4 regions of the Alkaliphilus metalliredigens QYMF genome follow, and region 2 is predicted to be linked to each of the others. Evidence: a T-box and tRNA genes for the amino acid it is inferred to sense, from the RefSeq annotation. Region 2 holds a T-box; the other regions hold tRNA genes.
The links. A T-box is a leader RNA that pairs with one kind of tRNA and senses whether it is charged. The one in region 2 lies ahead of pheS (phenylalanine--tRNA ligase subunit alpha), so its partner is inferred to be a tRNA-Phe.
Positions count from the first base shown of each region.

Region 1: it has a tRNA-Phe gene. The T-box ahead of pheS (phenylalanine--tRNA ligase subunit alpha) is inferred to sense a tRNA for this amino acid. The anticodon was not compared.
Region 3: it has a tRNA-Phe gene. The T-box ahead of pheS (phenylalanine--tRNA ligase subunit alpha) is inferred to sense a tRNA for this amino acid. The anticodon was not compared.
Region 4: it has a tRNA-Phe gene. The T-box ahead of pheS (phenylalanine--tRNA ligase subunit alpha) is inferred to sense a tRNA for this amino acid. The anticodon was not compared.

Region 1 is NC_009633.1:4,426,808-4,432,315, reverse strand. Features, by position in the region: rRNA gene AMET_RS21270 (23S ribosomal RNA) at 1-1,439, shown strand, start outside; rRNA gene rrf (5S ribosomal RNA) at 1,567-1,683, shown strand; tRNA gene AMET_RS21260 (tRNA-Asn) at 1,692-1,766, shown strand; tRNA gene AMET_RS21255 (tRNA-Leu) at 1,772-1,860, shown strand; tRNA gene AMET_RS21250 (tRNA-Met) at 1,876-1,951, shown strand; tRNA gene AMET_RS21245 (tRNA-Glu) at 1,958-2,032, shown strand; tRNA gene AMET_RS21240 (tRNA-Val) at 2,045-2,120, shown strand; tRNA gene AMET_RS21235 (tRNA-Asp) at 2,247-2,323, shown strand; tRNA gene AMET_RS21230 (tRNA-Thr) at 2,337-2,412, shown strand; tRNA gene AMET_RS21225 (tRNA-Tyr) at 2,425-2,509, shown strand; tRNA gene AMET_RS21220 (tRNA-Leu) at 2,647-2,729, shown strand; tRNA gene AMET_RS21215 (tRNA-Gly) at 2,757-2,831, shown strand; tRNA gene AMET_RS21210 (tRNA-Lys) at 2,836-2,911, shown strand; tRNA gene AMET_RS21205 (tRNA-Ile) at 2,917-2,993, shown strand; tRNA gene AMET_RS21200 (tRNA-Phe) at 3,003-3,078, shown strand; gene AMET_RS21195 (aspartate aminotransferase family protein) at 3,205-4,626, shown strand; gene AMET_RS21190 (shikimate 5-dehydrogenase) at 4,629-5,508, shown strand, end outside.
Region 2 is NC_009633.1:1,725,049-1,730,556, reverse strand. Features, by position in the region: gene AMET_RS24240 (cell division protein ZapA) at 1-233, opposite strand, end outside; gene pheT (phenylalanine--tRNA ligase subunit beta) at 340-2,733, opposite strand; gene pheS (phenylalanine--tRNA ligase subunit alpha) at 2,757-3,776, opposite strand; T-box leader at 3,932-4,158, opposite strand; gene AMET_RS24945 (YqzL family protein) at 4,161-4,250, opposite strand; gene AMET_RS08100 (TrmH family RNA methyltransferase) at 4,354-5,172, opposite strand; gene AMET_RS08095 (potassium channel family protein) at 5,187-5,508, opposite strand, start outside.
Region 3 is NC_009633.1:4,433,282-4,438,789, reverse strand. Features, by position in the region: rRNA gene AMET_RS21395 (23S ribosomal RNA) at 1-296, shown strand, start outside; rRNA gene rrf (5S ribosomal RNA) at 424-540, shown strand; tRNA gene AMET_RS21385 (tRNA-Met) at 609-684, shown strand; tRNA gene AMET_RS21380 (tRNA-Glu) at 691-765, shown strand; tRNA gene AMET_RS21375 (tRNA-Val) at 778-853, shown strand; tRNA gene AMET_RS21370 (tRNA-Asp) at 979-1,055, shown strand; tRNA gene AMET_RS21365 (tRNA-Thr) at 1,069-1,144, shown strand; tRNA gene AMET_RS21360 (tRNA-Gly) at 1,153-1,226, shown strand; tRNA gene AMET_RS21355 (tRNA-Arg) at 1,235-1,311, shown strand; tRNA gene AMET_RS21350 (tRNA-Gln) at 1,318-1,393, shown strand; tRNA gene AMET_RS21345 (tRNA-Lys) at 1,398-1,473, shown strand; tRNA gene AMET_RS21340 (tRNA-Ser) at 1,482-1,570, shown strand; tRNA gene AMET_RS21335 (tRNA-Ser) at 1,585-1,676, shown strand; tRNA gene AMET_RS21330 (tRNA-Pro) at 1,686-1,762, shown strand; tRNA gene AMET_RS21325 (tRNA-Ile) at 1,777-1,853, shown strand; tRNA gene AMET_RS21320 (tRNA-Trp) at 1,876-1,951, shown strand; tRNA gene AMET_RS21315 (tRNA-Pro) at 1,958-2,034, shown strand; tRNA gene AMET_RS21310 (tRNA-Ile) at 2,040-2,116, shown strand; tRNA gene AMET_RS21305 (tRNA-Phe) at 2,126-2,201, shown strand; tRNA gene AMET_RS21300 (tRNA-Met) at 2,279-2,354, shown strand; tRNA gene AMET_RS21295 (tRNA-Met) at 2,438-2,514, shown strand; tRNA gene AMET_RS21290 (tRNA-Asp) at 2,527-2,603, shown strand; tRNA gene AMET_RS21285 (tRNA-Thr) at 2,617-2,692, shown strand; tRNA gene AMET_RS21280 (tRNA-Gly) at 2,701-2,774, shown strand; rRNA gene AMET_RS21275 (16S ribosomal RNA) at 3,093-4,620, shown strand; rRNA gene AMET_RS21270 (23S ribosomal RNA) at 4,978-5,508, shown strand, end outside.
Region 4 is NC_009633.1:4,450,163-4,455,670, forward strand. Features, by position in the region: rRNA gene AMET_RS21525 (23S ribosomal RNA) at 1-154, opposite strand, end outside; tRNA gene AMET_RS21530 (tRNA-Ala) at 322-397, opposite strand; rRNA gene AMET_RS21535 (16S ribosomal RNA) at 466-1,993, opposite strand; tRNA gene AMET_RS21540 (tRNA-Phe) at 2,375-2,450, opposite strand; tRNA gene AMET_RS21545 (tRNA-Ile) at 2,460-2,536, opposite strand; tRNA gene AMET_RS21550 (tRNA-Lys) at 2,541-2,616, opposite strand; tRNA gene AMET_RS21555 (tRNA-Gln) at 2,621-2,696, opposite strand; tRNA gene AMET_RS21560 (tRNA-Arg) at 2,703-2,779, opposite strand; tRNA gene AMET_RS21565 (tRNA-Gly) at 2,788-2,861, opposite strand; tRNA gene AMET_RS21570 (tRNA-Thr) at 2,870-2,945, opposite strand; tRNA gene AMET_RS21575 (tRNA-Val) at 3,079-3,154, opposite strand; tRNA gene AMET_RS21580 (tRNA-Glu) at 3,167-3,241, opposite strand; rRNA gene rrf (5S ribosomal RNA) at 3,246-3,362, opposite strand; rRNA gene AMET_RS21590 (23S ribosomal RNA) at 3,525-5,508, opposite strand, start outside.

The DNA.
Region 1 (5,508 bases), 2.2 Mb from region 2:
TGTGCGTCTAAGCAAGTAGGGAGTTAGGATAGGCAAATCCGTTCTAACATATTCTGAGATGTGATGGGGAGCGAAATATAAGTAGCGAACTGGTTGATTCCACACTGTCGAGAAAAGCCTCTATCGAGACTATAAAGTGCCCGTACCGCAAACCGACACAGGTGGGTGAGGAGAGAATCCTAAGACGATCGGGAGAACTATTGTTAAGGAACTCGGCAAAATGACCCCGTAACTTCGGGAGAAGGGGTGCCGGATTTGGTGAAGGATTTACTCCATAAGCCTTATCCGGCCGCAGAGAATAGGCCCAAGCGACTGTTTACCAAAAACATAGGTCTCTGCTAAGTCGAAAGACGAAGTATAGGGGCTGACGCCTGCCCGGTGCTGGAAGGTTAAGGGGACGTGTTAGCGCAAGCGAAGCACTGAACTTAAGCCCCAGTAAACGGCGGCCGTAACTATAACGGTCCTAAGGTAGCGAAATTCCTTGTCGGGTAAGTTCCGACCCGCACGAAAGGCGTAACGATTTGGGCACTGTCTCAACAATAGACCCGGTGAAATTGTAATACCAGTGAAGATGCTGGTTACCCGCGACAGGACGGAAAGACCCCGTGGAGCTTTACTGTAGCCTGACATTGGATTTTGGTACTATATGTACAGGATAGGTGGGAGACTTTGAAACTAGGACGCCAGTCTTGGTGGAGTCGACCTTGGGATACCACTCTTGTAGTACTGAAATTCTAACCATAGACCGTGAAACCGGTCTTGGGACACTGTCAGGTGGGCAGTTTGACTGGGGCGGTCGCCTCCCAAAAAGTAACGGAGGCGCCCAAAGGTTCCCTCAGCACGGTCGGAAATCGTGCGTAGAGTGCAAAGGCAAAAGGGAGCTTGATTGCGAGACATACAGGTCGAGCAAGGACGAAAGTCGGGCTTAGTGATCCGGTGGTTCCGAGTGGAAGGGCCATCGCTCAACGGATAAAAGCTACCCCGGGGATAACAGGCTTATCTCCCCCAAGAGTCCACATCGACGGGGAGGTTTGGCACCTCGATGTCGGCTCATCACATCCTGGGGCTGTAGTAGGTCCCAAGGGTTGGGCTGTTCGCCCATTAAAGTGGTACGCGAGCTGGGTTCAGAACGTCGTGAGACAGTTCGGTCCCTATCCGTCGCGGGCGCAGGAAATTTGAGAGGAGCTGTCCTTAGTACGAGAGGACCGGGATGGACATACCTCTGGTGTACCAGTTGTTCTGCCAAGAGCATCGCTGGGTAGCTACGTATGGAAGGGATAAGTGCTGAAGGCATCTAAGCACGAAGCCCCCCTCAAGATAAGATTTCCCATCTCGAAAGAGAGTAAGACCCCAGGAAGACTACCTGGTTGATAGGTTGGAGGTGTAAGTGCAGTAATGTACTCAGCTGACCAATACTAATAGGTCGAGGACTTGACCAAAAGAAATATCCATAACATTGTGTAGTTTTGAGAGTGCATATCTCTCATTTAATTTGAGCACTTGAAATTTTAAAGTGATACTTTAAAATTGAGTGCGATATGAAGCGCTGCGATAGCAGTAGCGTAATTTCGTGACTATAGCGAAGGGGTCACACCTGTTCCCATCCCGAACACAGAAGTTAAGCCCTTCAGCGCTGATGGTACTTGGCGGGCAGCTGCCTGGGAGAGTAGGTCGTCGCGATATTTTATTGTTCCTGGGTAGCTCAATGGTGGAGCATTCGGCTGTTAACCGACAGGTTGGAGGTTCGAGTCCTCTCCCAGGAGCCATATATGCCGAAGTGGCGGAACTGGCAGACGCACAGGACTTAAAATCCTGCGGTCCTTCAAGATCGTACCGGTTCGATTCCGGTCTTCGGCACCATTTCTTTATTTACAACGCGGGGTGGAGCAACTGGTAGCTCGTCGGGCTCATAACCCGAAGGTCGTAGGTTCGAATCCTGCCCCCGCAACCATTACAAGGCCCCTTGGTCAAGCGGTCAAGACACCGCCCTTTCACGGCGGTAACAGGGGTTCGATTCCCCTAGGGGTCACCATTTTTATTCCCAGGGCGCATAGCTCAGCTGGGAGAGCACCTGCCTTACAAGCAGGGGGTCACAGGTTCGAGCCCTGTTGCGCCCACCATTTATAACCTATACTCGATTTACGTTTGTAGTAAATCGGTAGTAGGTTAAACGCAACATTCGCACCAAATTTGCACGACCAAAAGGGAGTGAACAAATTTGTGATGCGAGACTGCGAAAATAACGCGGCCTGGTAGTTCAGTTGGTTAGAATGCCAGCCTGTCACGCTGGAGGTCGAGGGTTCGAGTCCCTTCCAGGTCGCCATTTAAAATAATAAGCTGGTGTAGCTCAATTGGTAGAGCAGCTGATTTGTAATCAGCAGGTCGCGGGTTCGAATCCCATCACCAGCTCCATTTTCATAATCAGGAGGGGTTCCCGAGCGGCCAAAGGGGGCAGACTGTAAATCTGTTGTCAGCGACTTCGAAGGTTCGAATCCTTCTCCCTCCACCACTTAAATATAAGTAGATAACCCAAATCAATAATTTGGCATTAGTCACTTAGTTAGCTAAACATCAGCTAACATTTATGTGATATATTTTTATATTATCACTTAGCTGACAAAATATCGGTCAGCGTAATATTAAAATGCGGGTGTGGCGGAATTGGCAGACGCACTAGACTTAGGATCTAGCGGGCGACCGTGGGGGTTCAAGTCCCTCCACCCGCACCATTTTAAAACTAAATGAATAACAGATATGCGGAAGTGGCTCAGTGGTAGAGCATCGCCTTGCCAAGGCGAGGGTCGCGAGTTCAAATCTCGTCTTCCGCTCCATTTTGACCCATTAGCTCAGTCGGTAGAGCACCTGACTTTTAATCAGGGTGTCCCGCGTTCGAGTCGCGGATGGGTCACCATTTTAGGGCTCATAGCTCAGCTGGTTAGAGCGCACGCCTGATAAGCGTGAGGTCGGTGGTTCGAGTCCACTTGAGCCCACCAACTAAATAAGCCCAGATAGCTCAGTCGGTAGAGCAGGGGACTGAAAATCCCCGTGTCGGTGGTTCGATTCCGCCTCTGGGCACCAGGAAAAAGCAAGAGATTTTTAATCTCTTGCTTTTTTATTTTTTGTTATATAAAAGATAGGACGCAATGAAATGAGAATAGGAACTCCATAATATGGCAACCATTATACTAAAGCTTTTTAGAAGGGGTGGGTGTCATAAAAGATCAAATTCTCAGTGAAAAAAAGAAATACATAACAATTGAAAAAGCAATGGAACTTTCAAACTTGGAAACACAAGTAAAATATGAGCAATTCATTAATCCTCAACTATTAAAATTATTAAAGATATTAAGTTTTGACCGCGTGTTTGTGAAGGCTAAAGATACAAAGTTATGGGATGATCAAGGAAGAGAGTATATTGATTTTTTAGGCGCTTACGGCGCTTTAAATATAGGACATAATAATGAATTTGTTATCTCTAGTCTACAAAAGATTACAAATCTACCGAATTTATTGCAAACTGCACTGAACCCTTTAAGTGGGGCACTAGCAGAAGCATTAGCTAATATTACACCTGGATCATTAATGCATACTTTCTTCTGCAACAGTGGCGCTGAGGCTGTAGAAGGGGCATTGAAGCTGGCTAGAATAGCAACAGGAAAGGCTAGAATTATATATTGCAGTAGTTCTTTTCATGGAAAGTCAATGGGAGCCCTATCAGTCACAGGAAGAGAAAAATACAGAAAATATTTTCAACCTCTTATTGCTTCAACAGAAGAAGTTATATATGGAGACATTAGTGAGTTAATTGATTTATTAGAAACCTATGATGATATTGCAGCAATGATCCTTGAACCTATTCAAGGTGAAGGGGGTGTGATTGTACCTTCTAAAGGATACTTAAAAATGGTAAGAGAGCTATGCAATCAATATGACGTTTTACTGATTGCCGATGAAGTTCAAACTGGATTTGGGAGAACTGGAAACTGGTTTGCTTGTGAAGATGAAGAGATTAATCCAGATATTATGTGTATGGCGAAATCATTAGGGGGAGGAATCATACCTGTAGGAGCTTATATTGCCACGAAAGCAGTATGGGAAAAAGGTTATGGTAGTATGGACAAATGCTTATTGCATACCTCTACTTTTGGGGGAAATACATGGGCTATGGCAGCTGGATTAGCAACAATACAGTTTATTGATGAATCTAATCTAGTTCATGAAGCTAGGAAAAAAGGAACATACTTTTTAGAAAAACTAAATCAGCTTAAAGAAGATTATCCTCTTTTAAAAGATGTAAGAGGACGGGGATTAATGATTGGATTGGAATTTGAACCTATAAGCAATCAACTGACAAAAAGATTTGAGCTAACCAGTGAATTATTAGGGGAGTATACCGGTGGGGTTATTGCTAGTAAAATGCTTAATGACTATGGTATTGTGACTGCCTATACCCTCAATAACCCTTATGTCATTCGAGTAGAGCCTTCCTTAACCATATCCTATGAAGAGATTGACCACTTTGTAGCTGCATTAAGAGATATTCTTCAAAAACACAAAGGGATTACATCTATGGCACTATCCAACACAAAGTATTTTATTAAATCATTTATAAATAGAGGAGTATAACCATGGACAAATTTGCATTTTTAATTCATCCCATTGAGTTGAAGGATATTTATAGGAAGTATCAATTTCTACAGAAACTGCCTAAAAGTATGGTTGAAAGGTTAATTAATTGGATACCACCATCCCAAATTTCCCATATTACCAACGTACAAAGCCCCTTTAATGAAGTGGAAGGGTGGTTTGTAGGTGTACCCCTAACGTCAGAAATGATGATGTCATTGAAGCAAGAAGAAGTGACAAAAAAAATTATTAAAGCCGGTAGAATTTCAGAAAAATTAGGTGCCAAGATTATGGGGTTAGGTGCATACACTTCGGTAGTTGGAGACGCAGGGATAACAATCGCAAGAGAATTAGATATTGCTGTGACAACAGGAAATACATATACAGTAGCTACAGCTTTCGAAGCTGCAAAGGAAGCGACTAAGACCTTAGGGAAGAAAATCAAGAACTGTGAGATCGCAATTGTTGGGGCCAATGGTTCCATTGGAAGCGTATGCGCCGAGTTAGCATATAGAGAGGGTAAGCGTGTTAATCTAATAGGACGTGATGGGGGAAAGTTAGTTAATCTGAAACGCAAATTAGAGAGCAAATACATTTTTGAACAAAATAGAAAAGAAATACAGTGTTTTACACAAATTAATGAAGGAATTAATACAGCGGATATTGTGATTACAGTGACAAGTAGCGTTCATGATGTGATTCAGGCTGAATTCATCAAAAGTGGTGCTGTCGTTTGTGATGTGGCGAGACCTAGAGATGTATCAAAGCAAGTTCAAGAAGAAAGAAAAGATGTGTTGATCATCGAAGGTGGCGTGATACAAGTACCAGAGGGGGTACAATTTAATTTCAATTTTGGATTTCCACCAGGATTATCCTATGCAT
Region 2 (5,508 bases):
TCTTTTTCTACCGTATCCACTTCCATCTTGAGCTTTAAGAACTGATCTGCAATATTAATGGATGTTAGGACAGCAGCCATAGAAGTACTTAACTTTGAGTTAGCCTTTGCAATTTCTTCCATTCTCTCGTCTACAAAATTACCCACCCGCAATAGGTATTCCTTTGGCTCTTCTCCAAGAATTGGATATTCCTGTCCCTTTATCTTAACAACTACCTTATTCTTTTTTTCCATAAATATAATCAGCCCCTTTAAATGGCGTATTCCGCTTACTACTATATAGTTCTGTATAAAAAGTAATTTTCCTTCTTTTTTAAATATGTGTATAAATGGATATTTTTTAGTCTCTTAAGATTCCTTCTAGTTTTTCACGGATCTGGGTTAGGATTTGATCGTGTAGGATATTCACATCATCATCGGTCAAGGTCCGTTCTTTATCTCGGTAGGTAATGGAATAGGCAACACTTTTATGTCCTTCGGGAATTTGACTTCCTTGATAAATATCAAATAACGTAAAGCTTTCTAGAATATTGCCACCATTATCTTTAATAATACCCTCTATTTGTTTCACTGTGATGTCATTTTTAAGCACCACAGCAAAATCCCTGGTAATGGCAGGATATTTCGGTAATGGCTCATATAAACGTTCCATACGACTTAATTCTAATAGCACGCTAAAGTCTATCTCTGCACAATAGCATCGTTCATCTATGTCATAGTTTTCTAATACCTTAGGATGAATCTCACCGAAGGTACCAATTGTATGCTGACCCACTAGGATGCTGGCACATCTTCCTGGGTGGAAGGTTGGATGATAATTTTCCACTTCTACTTGAATGTCCTCTATACCAAGTTGCTCAAGTAATGCTTCAATGGCTCCCTTTAAAGTAAAGAAGTCTTCTTCTCCATACATCCCCATCACTAAGTTAGGTATCTCCGAAGGCAAGATTTCTAAGGCTTCATCCTTTGGTAAAAAGATGTTCCCCATTTCAAAGGCCCGGACAAACTTTACATTACGATTGATATTTCTAGATAAGACCTCTAACATGTTGGGAAGCAATGTGGTTCTCATGACACTGGTTTCATCTCCTAATGGATTGAGCAGTTTCACAAAACGTCGCTTAAGACTATCTTCCCTGAGTTCGATTTTATCCACACTCTTTGGACTCACAAATGAGAAAGTCAGAATCTCATTAAAGCCCATGGCATTTAATATGTCTTTTGTAAAATCCTCAATTTTTTGTCCATTGGTTTTGCCCCCAGCCACAATGTTTCCCTTTGCCATGGTAGATATAATTTTATCATATCCATACATTCGAGCGATTTCTTCAGCGATGTCTGCCTCTTCAACTAAATCATCTCTAAATGTTGGAATTGTCAATTCAAGACGTCCATTCATATTTTCAGCCTTTATTTCCAAAGGCTTTAATAGCGCTATCATCTCTTCAGGGCTCACCTGGGTTCCTAATAGTCCATTAATTTTCTCTACGGAAACATTCAGCTGACGGTTGCCCTTGGGCGTGATATAAACATCTACAGCACCCATTAATATTTCTCCTGCACCAAGCTCTGCAATCAATTGACAAGCCCGCTCTGCTGCTATTTGAACTAGATTAGGATCCAGTCCTTTTTCATATTTAGAGGATGCTTCAGTTCTTAATCCTAAAGTCTTAGAAGTCTTTCGGATCCCATCGGCCTCGAAATTTGCAGACTCCAGTAATACCGTTGTGGTTTTAGGGGTGATCTCTGATTCTTCTCCACCCATGACACCGGCAATGGCTAAGAGCTTTTCTTTATCAGTGATCATCAGCATGGATTCATTTAGTTTTCTTTGAACACCGTCTAATGTTTTCATTTCCTCCCCTGAAGTGGCATTTCGAATGATGATTTCATCTCCAGCTACGGCATCTATGTCAAATGCATGTAGTGGTTGCCCATATTCAAGCATCACATAATTGGTGACATCCACAATATTATTAATGGGTCTGACCCCAGACTTCATTAACTTTAATTGTAACCAAATTGGTGAAGGCCCTATCTTAACATTTTTGATCACCCTTGCCAAATATCGTGGACATTTTTCGTTATTTTCAATCTTCACTTGAACATAATCCCCGCTTTTTTCTTTTGTTTCTGTCAAGTTGATATTTGGATAGTTTAATTCTTTTCTAAATGTGGCAGCGGCTTCCCTTGCCATTCCCATCATGCTCAAGCAGTCTGGACGATTGGAAGTGATTTCAAATTCTGCAACCTGATCTGTTAAGCTTAGTACTTCCAATGCATCTGATCCTAGTGGATAGGCCTGGTCTAAAATCCAAATGCCGTCCTTCACCTCTTCAGGGATAACAGACTTCCCAAAGCCAAGCTCATCAAGAGAACATAGCATCCCCTCGGAAACCTCTCCACGAAGCTTTCCTTTTTTAATCTTCAGATCTCCTGCCAACTGGGCTCCATGCACGGCCACAGGAACATAGTCTCCTTCGTTAATATTGGTGGCACCTGTGACAATTTGCAGCATTTCGTCTCCAATATTGACCTTTACAATCACAAGTTTGTCGGCATTTGGATGGGGTAGGATCTTTTCAATATGTCCCACAACAATCCCCTTCATATCCTTTGCAACCTCTTCCACCATCTCTACCTTTGATCCTGACATCGTCATTTGATCAGCAAAGACTTTAATTGATTCATCTATTTTCACATACTCTTTTAGCCAATTAATTGAAACATTCATTTTTATACCCTCCTGACATCTGATTAAAATTGATTGATAAAACGCATATCATTCTCAAATAATAGACGAATATCATCAATTTCATATTTTGCCATCGTCAATCGATCAATTCCCATTCCAAAGGCAAATCCACTGTATATCTCTGGATCAATCCCACAATTTCTTAATACATTTGGATGGACCATTCCTGCACCTAATAATTCGATCCACCCCTCGCCTTTACACATGCTACATCCATGACCAGCACATTTGAAGCATGTCACATCAACTTCGGCGCTAGGCTCTGTGAATGGGAAATGATGTGGTCTAAACTTCACTTTCGTATCGTTTCCAAAAAACTGTTTGATAAAGACTTCTAGGGTTCCCTTTAGGTCTCCTAATGTAATTCCTTTGTCTACTACTAATCCCTCTAACTGATGAAACATCGGTGTATGGGTTGCATCAGGTGTATCATTTCGAAAGCACCGACCTGGAGAAATGATTCGAATGGGTGGCTTCTGCAGTTCCATGGTTCTAACTTGAACAGGAGAAGTCTGTGTTCTTAAAATTATATGGTCATTAATGTAGAATGTATCACTCATATCCCTTGATGGATGATTTGGTGCTGCATTTAGGGCATCAAAGTTATAATGTACCGTTTCCACTTCCGGTCCCTCAGCTACTTTAAATCCCATACCAATGAAAATGCTCTTCAGTTCATCCATAGCCTGGATCAATGGATGTCTTTTTCCAATTTCTCTTGTTTTTCCTGGCATGGTGACATCTAAAGATTCCATTTTTAGCTTAGACTCTAATTCTTTATCTTTTACGGCTCCCTTTGCCAGCTCTAGTGCTTCTTCAATCTGCTCTCTAACAAGATTGGCAATCTTCCCAACTAAAGGACGTTCCTCTTTGCTCAAGCTACCCATTCCTCTTAAAACCTCTGTCAGTTCTCCTTTTTTACCTAAGTATTTTACCCTTACTTTTTCTAGAGAATCTGTAGATGTTGATGCTTGGATATCTTGTTTTGCCTTTTCTTCTAATTGCTTTAGTTTTGCTTCCATGTCTAAACTCCTCTCGTCAAATTAAGTAGATAACTGAAATTTCAAGTGCTTAAAATTCGTCTGATGCTATCGCATCGACTCATGGCGCACTCAATTTTCAACTCCTCTTTGTTGAAAATTTCAAGTGCTTAAAAATACAAAAAAACCCTCATCCCAAAAGGGACGAAGGCTTGCTCCGCGGTACCACCCTCATAATAGGCACCTAAAGTAAGCCTATCACTTAAAGGCGCTAACGAGCCCACTCGGTAAGACTTACTGCTTTTTTTCAGCCTACAGCTCCAGAGGGAACTTCTGCTACACTTATCTACAAGTACTCTCAGCCTTAGGCACTTGCTCTCTTTAAAACAGTCTATAGCATACTTTTCTCTTTCTTCGCTTTTTCATCTAATTCATCACTAACTCTTTATACATCAGATAGGCCGTCACCGAGCCCGTCATTTCGAAAATTTTCCAAAAAAGTTCTGCGGTCTTCATGGGACCACACTCCTTTCTTTAACCCATTATAGCCCTATTATAGCATAGGTTTTCTTGTAAAACAATGGGATTTCTGAAGGAGTTATTAAATTTTTTAAAAATTCTAATCTTTTAGAAATCTTCCCTGTATTCCTTGGTATATCAGTATTCCAGCTGCTACCGAGGCATTTAATGACTCGATTTTTCCTAATATAGGTATCTTTACCCGTTCATCTACTTGGGCAAGAATATCTGGGTGAATGCCTCTCGCCTCATTACCAATAATCATCGCAATTGGATTATTATAATCCAGCTGAAAATGATTCTTATCTGTTTCTAATGTACTGGCAACAAGCTTCACAGCATTTGCTTTCAAATAATAAATCCACTCTTCATTATTATTACTTTGTATAATAGGCAAATGAAATATGGCTCCCATGGTAGCTCGAATACTCTTACTATTATATGGATCCACACATCCCTTAGTTAGGATAATAGCATCTGTTTTTGCGCCTTCTGCTGTTCGAATGATTGTTCCTAGGTTACCTGGATCTTGAATCTCATCTAAAACCACAATAAATGGATTCTCTTTTTTCTCTAGATCTAAGCTCTCTAATTGATGGTTTTTCATTTCAACCACTGCAATGATTCCTTGAGGGGTTTCTGTATCTGCTATTTTTAAAAAAAGTGAGTCCATTGTTTGATGGCATGGATATTTTTCTTTAAGTTTTTCTAGTAGATGTGGACCTCCTTGAACCTGATGAATATGGTCACAATATAGAATATGGTCAATGGGTCCCCCATGCAAAAAACATTCTTCAACAATTCGTAATCCTTCAATGGTGAACTGTTGATGTTTTATTCGATTCTTCCTGAGACTGAGTCCTTTTATATGCTTCAACACTGCATTTTTATCACTGGTAATGATTTGCTGCTCCATCATAATATTCACCTACCTTACTCTTGAATCTTCTTTAGATCATTATTATGACCGATTACCACAAGTACATCTCCTCGGCTAATGCGATCCTTTGCATTAGGCGACACATTGATAAGATCTCCTTGTTTAATGGCCATGATGTTGACTCCATATTTTGCTCTCACATTAATCTCTAAAAGTGTTTTACCACTCCAAGCTTCCAGTGCGCTAATCTCCATAATACTATAGTCCGGCGCCAATTCAATATAATCCAGTATATTAGTAGAAACAAGATTGTGGGCTACACGAGTTCCCATATCACGTTCAGGGAACACAACACGGTCAGCTCCTATTTTGTAC
Region 3 (5,508 bases), 2.2 Mb from region 2:
TTCGGTCCCTATCCGTCGCGGGCGCAGGAAATTTGAGAGGAGCTGTCCTTAGTACGAGAGGACCGGGATGGACATACCTCTGGTGTACCAGTTGTTCTGCCAAGAGCATCGCTGGGTAGCTACGTATGGAAGGGATAAGTGCTGAAGGCATCTAAGCACGAAGCCCCCCTCAAGATAAGATTTCCCATCTCGAAAGAGAGTAAGACCCCAGGAAGACTACCTGGTTGATAGGTTGGAGGTGTAAGTGCAGTAATGTACTCAGCTGACCAATACTAATAGGTCGAGGACTTGACCAAAAGAAATATCCATAACATTGTGTAGTTTTGAGAGTGCATATCTCTCATTTAATTTGAGCACTTGAAATTTTAAAGTGATACTTTAAAATTGAGTGCGATATGAAGCGCTGCGATAGCAGTAGCGTAATTTCGTGACTATAGCGAAGGGGTCACACCTGTTCCCATCCCGAACACAGAAGTTAAGCCCTTCAGCGCTGATGGTACTTGGCGGGCAGCTGCCTGGGAGAGTAGGTCGTCGCGATATGAAAAAAATCAACAAAGTTGAGAACTACAATTTTACCTAATTTTAAATTGGGTAAAATTGTAGACTAACGCGGGGTGGAGCAACTGGTAGCTCGTCGGGCTCATAACCCGAAGGTCGTAGGTTCGAATCCTGCCCCCGCAACCATTACATGGCCCCTTGGTCAAGCGGTCAAGACACCGCCCTTTCACGGCGGTAACAGGGGTTCGATTCCCCTAGGGGTCACCATTTTAATTCCCAGGGCGCATAGCTCAGCTGGGAGAGCACCTGCCTTACAAGCAGGGGGTCACAGGTTCGAGCCCTGTTGCGCCCACCATTTATAACCTGACTCGATTTACGTTTGTAGTAAATCGGTAGTAGGTTAAACGCAACATTCGCACCAAATTTGCACGACCAAAAGGGAGTGAACAAATTTGTGATGCGAGACTGCGAAAATAACGCGGCCTGGTAGTTCAGTTGGTTAGAATGCCAGCCTGTCACGCTGGAGGTCGAGGGTTCGAGTCCCTTCCAGGTCGCCATTTAAAATAATAAGCTGGTGTAGCTCAATTGGCAGAGCAGCTGATTTGTAATCAGCAGGTCGCGGGTTCGAATCCCATCACCAGCTCCATAGTATATGCGGGTGTAGTTTAGTGGTAGAACTTCAGCCTTCCAAGCTGATCGCGAGGGTTCGATTCCCTCTACCCGCTCCAAATAAAATGTGCTCATAGCTCAGCTGGATAGAGCAACGGCCTTCTAAGCCGTAGGTCCGGGGTTCGAATCCCTGTGGGCACGCCACTTTCTTGGGATATAGCCAAGTCGGTAAGGCAACGGACTTTGACTCCGTCATCCGCAGGTTCGAGTCCTGCTATCCCAGCCATTTTGACCCATTAGCTCAGTCGGTAGAGCACCTGACTTTTAATCAGGGTGTCCCGCGTTCGAGTCGCGGATGGGTCACCATCAATTAAGGAGAGGTGTCCGAGCGGTTTAAGGAGCTAGTCTTGAAAACTAGTGATTCTGAAAGGGACCGTGGGTTCGAATCCCACCCTCTCCGCCATTAAAACAAAATATGGAGAAGTACTCAAGTAGGCTCAAGAGGACGGTTTGCTAAACCGTTAGGTCGTGTATGCGGCGCGCGGGTTCGAATCCCGCCTTCTCCGCCATTTTTTTAACCGGGTGTAGCGCAGTTTGGTAGCGCACATGGTTTGGGACCATGGGGTCGGGAGTTCGAATCTCTTCACCCGGACCAAATGAAAAAAATTGGGGCCTTTAGCTCAGTTGGTTAGAGCGTCCGGCTCATAACCGGCAGGTCCGGGGTTCGAATCCCTGAAGGCCCACCATATATATAATAAATAGAAGTACAGGGGTGTAGTTCAGTTGGTAGAACAGTGGTCTCCAAAACCACGTGTCGTGGGTTCAAATCCTGTCACCCCTGCCAATTCAACCGGGTGTAGCGCAGTTTGGTAGCGCACATGGTTTGGGACCATGGGGTCGGGAGTTCGAATCTCTTCACCCGGACCACAAGAGGGCTCATAGCTCAGCTGGTTAGAGCGCACGCCTGATAAGCGTGAGGTCGGTGGTTCGAGTCCACTTGAGCCCACCAATTAAATAAGCCCAGATAGCTCAGTCGGTAGAGCAGGGGACTGAAAATCCCCGTGTCGGTGGTTCGATTCCGCCTCTGGGCACCATCAAGTCTTTAGGTTTAATGAAATTCAGCGAAGCTGAGTACCACATCAAACTAAAGATTTGGAAAAATATAGCAAAACGCGGGGTGGAGCAACTGGTAGCTCGTCGGGCTCATAACCCGAAGGTTGTAGGTTCAAATCCTGCCTCCGCAACCAAAAAATTACGTTGTTGCTATCGCAACACTTCATGTTGCACTTAATTTTAAGCACTACTTAAAATTTCAAGTGCTCAAATATCTGGCGGCATAGCTCAGCTGGCTAGAGCGTTCGGTTCATACCCGAAAGGTCACAGGTTCGACTCCTGTTGCCGCTACCATTTACAAAACGCGGCCTGGTAGTTCAGTTGGTTAGAATGCCAGCCTGTCACGCTGGAGGTCGAGGGTTCGAGTCCCTTCCAGGTCGCCATTTAAAATAATAAGCTGGTGTAGCTCAATTGGCAGAGCAGCTGATTTGTAATCAGCAGGTCGCGGGTTCGAATCCCATCACCAGCTCCATAGTATATGCGGGTGTAGTTTAGTGGTAGAACTTCAGCCTTCCAAGCTGATCGCGAGGGTTCGATTCCCTCTACCCGCTCCATTTGAATTCCATATCCGTTTAAAATAAACGGTTTTTTTATGTCTAATTTTATTACAAGTTTCTTATGTAAATAGAAACAAAACAATAAAAAAGTATTGACATACCACAACAAAAATGATATATTGATTAAGTCGCCAAAACGCGACGGGTTATACCAAGCAAGTTAGAAATCAGGTCTTTGAAAACTAAACAGTATAGATGTAAGCCAGCATATAAGTAGATTACCAAAATCTAAGATTTTGTGTAAGTCACTTACTCGGCGTAAGCCGAGATACCATTTTAGTTAACTAGAATGGAACAAGAAATACCCAGAAATTTATATATAAGAGTTTGATCCTGGCTCAGGATGAACGCTGGCGGCGTGCCTAACACATGCAAGTCGAGCGGGTTAATCTGACGGAAGCCTTCGGGTGGAAGAAAGTGAAACTAGCGGCGGACGGGTGAGTAACGCGTGGGCAACCTACCTTGTACAGGGGGACAACAACGGGAAACCGTTGCTAATACCCCATAAAACCCTAGAGGGGCATCCCTTAAGGGTCAAAGAATTTCGGTACAAGATGGGCCCGCGTCTGATTAGCTAGTTGGTGAGGTAATGGCTCACCAAGGCGACGATCAGTAGCCGACCTGAGAGGGTGATCGGCCACACTGGAACTGAGACACGGTCCAGACTCCTACGGGAGGCAGCAGTGGGGAATATTGCACAATGGGCGAAAGCCTGATGCAGCAACGCCGCGTGAGCGATGAAGGCCTTCGGGTCGTAAAGCTCTGTCCTAGGGGAAGAATATTGACGGTACCCTAGGAGGAAGCCCCGGCTAACTACGTGCCAGCAGCCGCGGTAATACGTAGGGGGCAAGCGTTATCCGGAATCACTGGGCGTAAAGGGTGCGTAGGCGGTCTTGCAAGTCAGAGGTGAAAGGCTACGGCTCAACCGTAGTAAGCCTTTGAAACTGCAAGACTTGAGTATGGGAGAGGAAAGTGGAATTCCTAGTGTAGCGGTGAAATGCGTAGATATTAGGAGGAACACCAGTGGCGAAGGCGACTTTCTGGACCATTACTGACGCTGAGGCACGAAAGCGTGGGGAGCAAACAGGATTAGATACCCTGGTAGTCCACGCCGTAAACGATGAGTGCTAGGTGTTGGGGGTCGAACCTCAGTGCCGCAGCTAACGCATTAAGCACTCCGCCTGGGGAGTACGCTCGCAAGAGTGAAACTCAAAGGAATTGACGGGGACCCGCACAAGCAGCGGAGCATGTGGTTTAATTCGAAGCAACGCGAAGAACCTTACCTGGACTTGACATCCCTCGGACCACTCCTTAACCGGAGTCTTCCCTTCGGGGACTGAGGTGACAGGTGGTGCATGGTTGTCGTCAGCTCGTGTCGTGAGATGTTGGGTTAAGTCCCGCAACGAGCGCAACCCTTGTCTTTAGTTGCCAGCAGTTCGGCTGGGCACTCTAGAGAGACTGCCGGGGATAACTCGGAGGAAGGTGGGGATGACGTCAAATCATCATGCCCCTTATGTTCAGGGCTACACACGTGCTACAATGGCCGATACAACGGGCAGCGAAGGAGTAATCCGGAGCAAATCCTATAAAGTCGGTCCCAGTTCGGATTGTGGGCTGAAACTCGCCCACATGAAGCTGGAGTTGCTAGTAATCGCGAATCAGAATGTCGCGGTGAATGCGTTCCCGGGTCTTGTACACACCGCCCGTCACACCACGGGAGTCGGAAGCACCCGAAGTCAGCTATCTAACCGTAAGGAGGAAGCTGCCGAAGGTGAAGTCGATGACTGGGGTGAAGTCGTAACAAGGTAGCCGTATCGGAAGGTGCGGCTGGATCACCTCCTTTCTAAGGAGCAAAGGCGCATCTATACTGTTTGGTTTTGAGAGACCTAATCTCTCTAATGAAGTTAGACAAACGAAATCAACATTTCGGTTGTCTGCTTATGTTCTTTGAAAACTACACAATGTTATGTGAAACATGAAGCTATCAATTTGACGATTTCCTTGATTTGTTCAGGGAAACAAATCATCAAATTGCTAGCTAAGCGACTGACTCAAAATCGAAGATTTTGGTCATCTGCTTAAATAAATGCGAAATCAATAAACTATCAATTTGAAGATTATCTTGATTATTCAAGAAAGCTCAACAAGTTGTTAGCTGAGCGATTGACTCTAAATCTATGATTTGGGTCATGAGCGTAAAGGTCAAGTTATTAAGAGCAAAGGGCGGATGCCTTGGCACTAGGAGTCGATGAAGGACGTGGTAAGCTGCGATAAGCCTCGGGAAGCCGCAAGCAGGCATTGATCCGGGGATTTCCGAATGGGGAAACCCACTTGGGTTCATATCCAAGTATCTATTACTCAATTCATAGGTAATAGAAGACAGACCGGGGGAACTGAAACATCTAAGTACCCCGAGGAAGAGAAAGAAAATTCGATTCCCTCAGTAGCGGCGAGCGAAAGGGGAAGAGCCCAAACCGATGGGGTTTACTTCATCGGGGTTGTGGACACGGTCGTTAAGAAGAAGGTATTGTAGTAGAAGAGGGTTGGAAAGCCCCACCGGAGAAGGTAATAGTCCTGTATATCAAACAAGAAGATCTTTGACTGTGATCCAGAGTACCACGGGACACGTGAAACCCTGTGGGAAGCAGGGGGGACCACCCCCCAAGGCTAAATACTACCTAGTGACCGATAGCGCATAGTACCGTGAGGGAAAGGTGAAAAGAACCCCGGA
Region 4 (5,508 bases), 2.2 Mb from region 2:
TAGATACTTGGATATGAACCCAAGTGGGTTTCCCCATTCGGAAATCCCCGGATCAATGCCTGCTTGCGGCTTCCCGAGGCTTATCGCAGCTTACCACGTCCTTCATCGACTCCTAGTGCCAAGGCATCCGCCCTTTGCTCTTAATAACTTGACCTTTACGCTCATGACCCAAATCATAGATTTAGAGTCAATCGCTCAGCTAACAATCGCACCTTATATTTCCTTGAACAAATCAAAGAAAAGGTTTGATTGATAGTTTATTGATTTCGCATTTAATGCTTCATCATAACATTGTGTAGTTTTCAAAGAACTTTTTTTAAATGGTGGAGACGAGGAGAGTCGAACTCCTGACCCCCTGCTTGCAAGGCAGGTGCTCTCCCAACTGAGCTACGCCCCCTTGGTGCTTTTAGAGAGATGATTAGGTCTCTCAAAACTAGACAGTATAGATGCGCCTTTGCTCCTTAGAAAGGAGGTGATCCAGCCGCACCTTCCGATACGGCTACCTTGTTACGACTTCACCCCAGTCATCGACTTCACCTTCGGCAGCTTCCTCCTTACGGTTAGATAGCTGACTTCGGGTGCTTCCGACTCCCGTGGTGTGACGGGCGGTGTGTACAAGACCCGGGAACGCATTCACCGCGACATTCTGATTCGCGATTACTAGCAACTCCAGCTTCATGTGGGCGAGTTTCAGCCCACAATCCGAACTGGGACCGACTTTATAGGATTTGCTCCGGATTACTCCTTCGCTGCCCGTTGTATCGGCCATTGTAGCACGTGTGTAGCCCTGAACATAAGGGGCATGATGATTTGACGTCATCCCCACCTTCCTCCGAGTTATCCCCGGCAGTCTCTCTAGAGTGCCCAGCCGAACTGCTGGCAACTAAAGACAAGGGTTGCGCTCGTTGCGGGACTTAACCCAACATCTCACGACACGAGCTGACGACAACCATGCACCACCTGTCACCTCAGTCCCCGAAGGGAAGACTCCGGTTAAGGAGTGGTCCGAGGGATGTCAAGTCCAGGTAAGGTTCTTCGCGTTGCTTCGAATTAAACCACATGCTCCGCTGCTTGTGCGGGTCCCCGTCAATTCCTTTGAGTTTCACTCTTGCGAGCGTACTCCCCAGGCGGAGTGCTTAATGCGTTAGCTGCGGCACTGAGGTTCGACCCCCAACACCTAGCACTCATCGTTTACGGCGTGGACTACCAGGGTATCTAATCCTGTTTGCTCCCCACGCTTTCGTGCCTCAGCGTCAGTAATGGTCCAGAAAGTCGCCTTCGCCACTGGTGTTCCTCCTAATATCTACGCATTTCACCGCTACACTAGGAATTCCACTTTCCTCTCCCATACTCAAGTCTTGCAGTTTCAAAGGCTTACTACGGTTGAGCCGTAGCCTTTCACCTCTGACTTGCAAGACCGCCTACGCACCCTTTACGCCCAGTGATTCCGGATAACGCTTGCCCCCTACGTATTACCGCGGCTGCTGGCACGTAGTTAGCCGGGGCTTCCTCCTAGGGTACCGTCAATATTCTTCCCCTAGGACAGAGCTTTACGACCCGAAGGCCTTCATCGCTCACGCGGCGTTGCTGCATCAGGCTTTCGCCCATTGTGCAATATTCCCCACTGCTGCCTCCCGTAGGAGTCTGGACCGTGTCTCAGTTCCAGTGTGGCCGATCACCCTCTCAGGTCGGCTACTGATCGTCGCCTTGGTGAGCCATTACCTCACCAACTAGCTAATCAGACGCGGGCCCATCTTGTACCGAAATTCTTTGACCCTTAAGGGATGCCCCTCTAGGGTTTTATGGGGTATTAGCAACGGTTTCCCGTTGTTGTCCCCCTGTACAAGGTAGGTTGCCCACGCGTTACTCACCCGTCCGCCGCTAGTTTCACTTTCTTCCACCCGAAGGCTTCCGTCAGATTAACCCGCTCGACTTGCATGTGTTAGGCACGCCGCCAGCGTTCATCCTGAGCCAGGATCAAACTCTTATATATAAATTTCTGGGTCCATCTTAGTAAAACTAAAATGGCTTCTCGACTTTGTCGAGTTTGTATCTTGCGCAAAATCTAAGACTTTGGCAATCTACTTGTAATATGCTGGCTTACATCTATACTGTTTAGTTTTCAAAGACCTGATTTCTAACTTGCTTGGTATAACCTGTCGCGTTTTGGCGACTTAATCACTATATCACTTCCGATGATGAATGTCAATACCTTTTGCACATATTTTGTTTTTATTTCGTATTAATAATGTTAGCTTCAAACAATATATCACATTCTAGTACCACTGTCAATATAGATACGGATTGTATTGTTACCCAACAATCTTATCTATAGCTAATACAAAAGCAAGGATTTAAACCCTTGCTTTTTTCGTGGTGCCCAGAGGCGGAATCGAACCACCGACACGGGGATTTTCAGTCCCCTGCTCTACCGACTGAGCTATCTGGGCTTATTTAGTTGGTGGGCTCAAGTGGACTCGAACCACCGACCTCACGCTTATCAGGCGTGCGCTCTAACCAGCTGAGCTATGAGCCCTAAATGGTGACCCATCCGCGACTCGAACGCGGGACACCCTGATTAAAAGTCAGGTGCTCTACCGACTGAGCTAATGGGTCAAAATGGCTGGGATAGCAGGACTCGAACCTGCGGATGACGGAGTCAAAGTCCGTTGCCTTACCGACTTGGCTATATCCCAAGAAAGTGGCGTGCCCACAGGGATTCGAACCCCGGACCTACGGCTTAGAAGGCCGTTGCTCTATCCAGCTGAGCTATGAGCACATTTTATTTGGAGCGGGTAGAGGGAATCGAACCCTCGCGATCAGCTTGGAAGGCTGAAGTTCTACCACTAAACTACACCCGCATATACTATGGAGCTGGTGATGGGATTCGAACCCGCGACCTGCTGATTACAAATCAGCTGCTCTGCCAATTGAGCTACACCAGCATAATATATTAATGATATTACCTTTTCTTTCAATTTTTTATGTTCAATGATTTATTTATATTCAATAGAACCATTGGAATAAATCTCAAAATGCCAACTGACTAACTCAAAATCAAAGATTCTCATTATAATATGGTGGGCGCAACAGGGCTCGAACCTGTGACCCCCTGCTTGTAAGGCAGGTGCTCTCCCAGCTGAGCTATGCGCCCTGGGAATTAAAATGGTGACCCCTAGGGGAATCGAACCCCTGTTACCGCCGTGAAAGGGCGGTGTCTTGACCGCTTGACCAAGGGGCCTTTAATATCGCGACGACCTACTCTCCCAGGCAGCTGCCCGCCAAGTACCATCAGCGCTGAAGGGCTTAACTTCTGTGTTCGGGATGGGAACAGGTGTGACCCCTTCGCTATAGTCACGATATTAAGTAGACAACCAAAAGTTAGTTTTTCAACTTTTGTGTTGGTCACTTAGTCAGCAATCTGGTTATTCCTTTCCTTCGGAATGACCCTAAAGGAATGGACAGATTGATGACGTCTTTTGAGAGTATTCTCTCAAAACTACACAATGTTATGGATATTTCTTTTGGTCAAGTCCTCGACCTATTAGTATTGGTCAGCTGAGTACATTACTGCACTTACACCTCCAACCTATCAACCAGGTAGTCTTCCTGGGGTCTTACTCTCTTTCGAGATGGGAAATCTTATCTTGAGGGGGGCTTCGTGCTTAGATGCCTTCAGCACTTATCCCTTCCATACGTAGCTACCCAGCGATGCTCTTGGCAGAACAACTGGTACACCAGAGGTATGTCCATCCCGGTCCTCTCGTACTAAGGACAGCTCCTCTCAAATTTCCTGCGCCCGCGACGGATAGGGACCGAACTGTCTCACGACGTTCTGAACCCAGCTCGCGTACCACTTTAATGGGCGAACAGCCCAACCCTTGGGACCTACTACAGCCCCAGGATGTGATGAGCCGACATCGAGGTGCCAAACCTCCCCGTCGATGTGGACTCTTGGGGGAGATAAGCCTGTTATCCCCGGGGTAGCTTTTATCCGTTGAGCGATGGCCCTTCCACTCGGAACCACCGGATCACTAAGCCCGACTTTCGTCCTTGCTCGACCTGTATGTCTCGCAATCAAGCTCCCTTTTGCCTTTGCACTCTACGCACGATTTCCGACCGTGCTGAGGGAACCTTTGGGCGCCTCCGTTACTTTTTGGGAGGCGACCGCCCCAGTCAAACTGCCCACCTGACAGTGTCCCAAGACCGGTTTCACGGTCTATGGTTAGAATTTCAGTACTACAAGAGTGGTATCCCAAGGTCGACTCCACCAAGACTGGCGTCCTAGTTTCAAAGTCTCCCACCTATCCTGTACATATAGTACCAAAATCCAATGTCAGGCTACAGTAAAGCTCCACGGGGTCTTTCCGTCCTGTCGCGGGTAACCAGCATCTTCACTGGTATTACAATTTCACCGGGTCTATTGTTGAGACAGTGCCCAAATCGTTACGCCTTTCGTGCGGGTCGGAACTTACCCGACAAGGAATTTCGCTACCTTAGGACCGTTATAGTTACGGCCGCCGTTTACTGGGGCTTAAGTTCAGTGCTTCGCTTGCGCTAACACGTCCCCTTAACCTTCCAGCACCGGGCAGGCGTCAGCCCCTATACTTCGTCTTTCGACTTAGCAGAGACCTATGTTTTTGGTAAACAGTCGCTTGGGCCTATTCTCTGCGGCCGGATAAGGCTTATGGAGTAAATCCTTCACCAAATCCGGCACCCCTTCTCCCGAAGTTACGGGGTCATTTTGCCGAGTTCCTTAACAATAGTTCTCCCGATCGTCTTAGGATTCTCTCCTCACCCACCTGTGTCGGTTTGCGGTACGGGCACTTTATAGTCTCGATAGAGGCTTTTCTCGACAGTGTGGAATCAACCAGTTCGCTACTTATATTTCGCTCCCCATCACATCTCAGAATATGTTAGAACGGATTTGCCTATCCTAACTCCCTACTTGCTTAGACGCACACAACCAACGGTGCGCATGGTTTATCCTACTGTGTCCCCCCATTTCTCAAACGACTAAAAGTGGTACAGGAATCTCAACCTGTTGTCCATCGCCTACGCCTTTCGGCCTCGGCTTAGGTCCCGACTAACCCTGAGCGGACGAACCTTCCTCAGGAAACCTTGGGTTTTCGACGGGCAAGATTCTCACTTGCCTCTCGTTACTCATGCCAACATTCTCTCTTCTGTAAAGTCCACTGCTCCTTACGGTACAGCTTCTACCCTTACAGAACGCTCGCCTACCATCCTTTCGGATCCATAGCTTCGGTGATACGTTTGAGCCCCGGACATTTTCGGCGCAGAATCACTCGACCAGTGAGCTATTACGCACTCTTTAAATGAGTGGCTGCTTCTAAGCCAACATCCTGGTTGTCTGTGCAACTCCACATCCTTTTCCACTTAACGTATACTTTGGGACCTTAGCTGATGGTCTGGGCTCTTTCCCTCTTGACTACGGATCTTATCACTCGCAGTCTGACTCCCAAGTATAAGACGACGGCATTCGGAGTT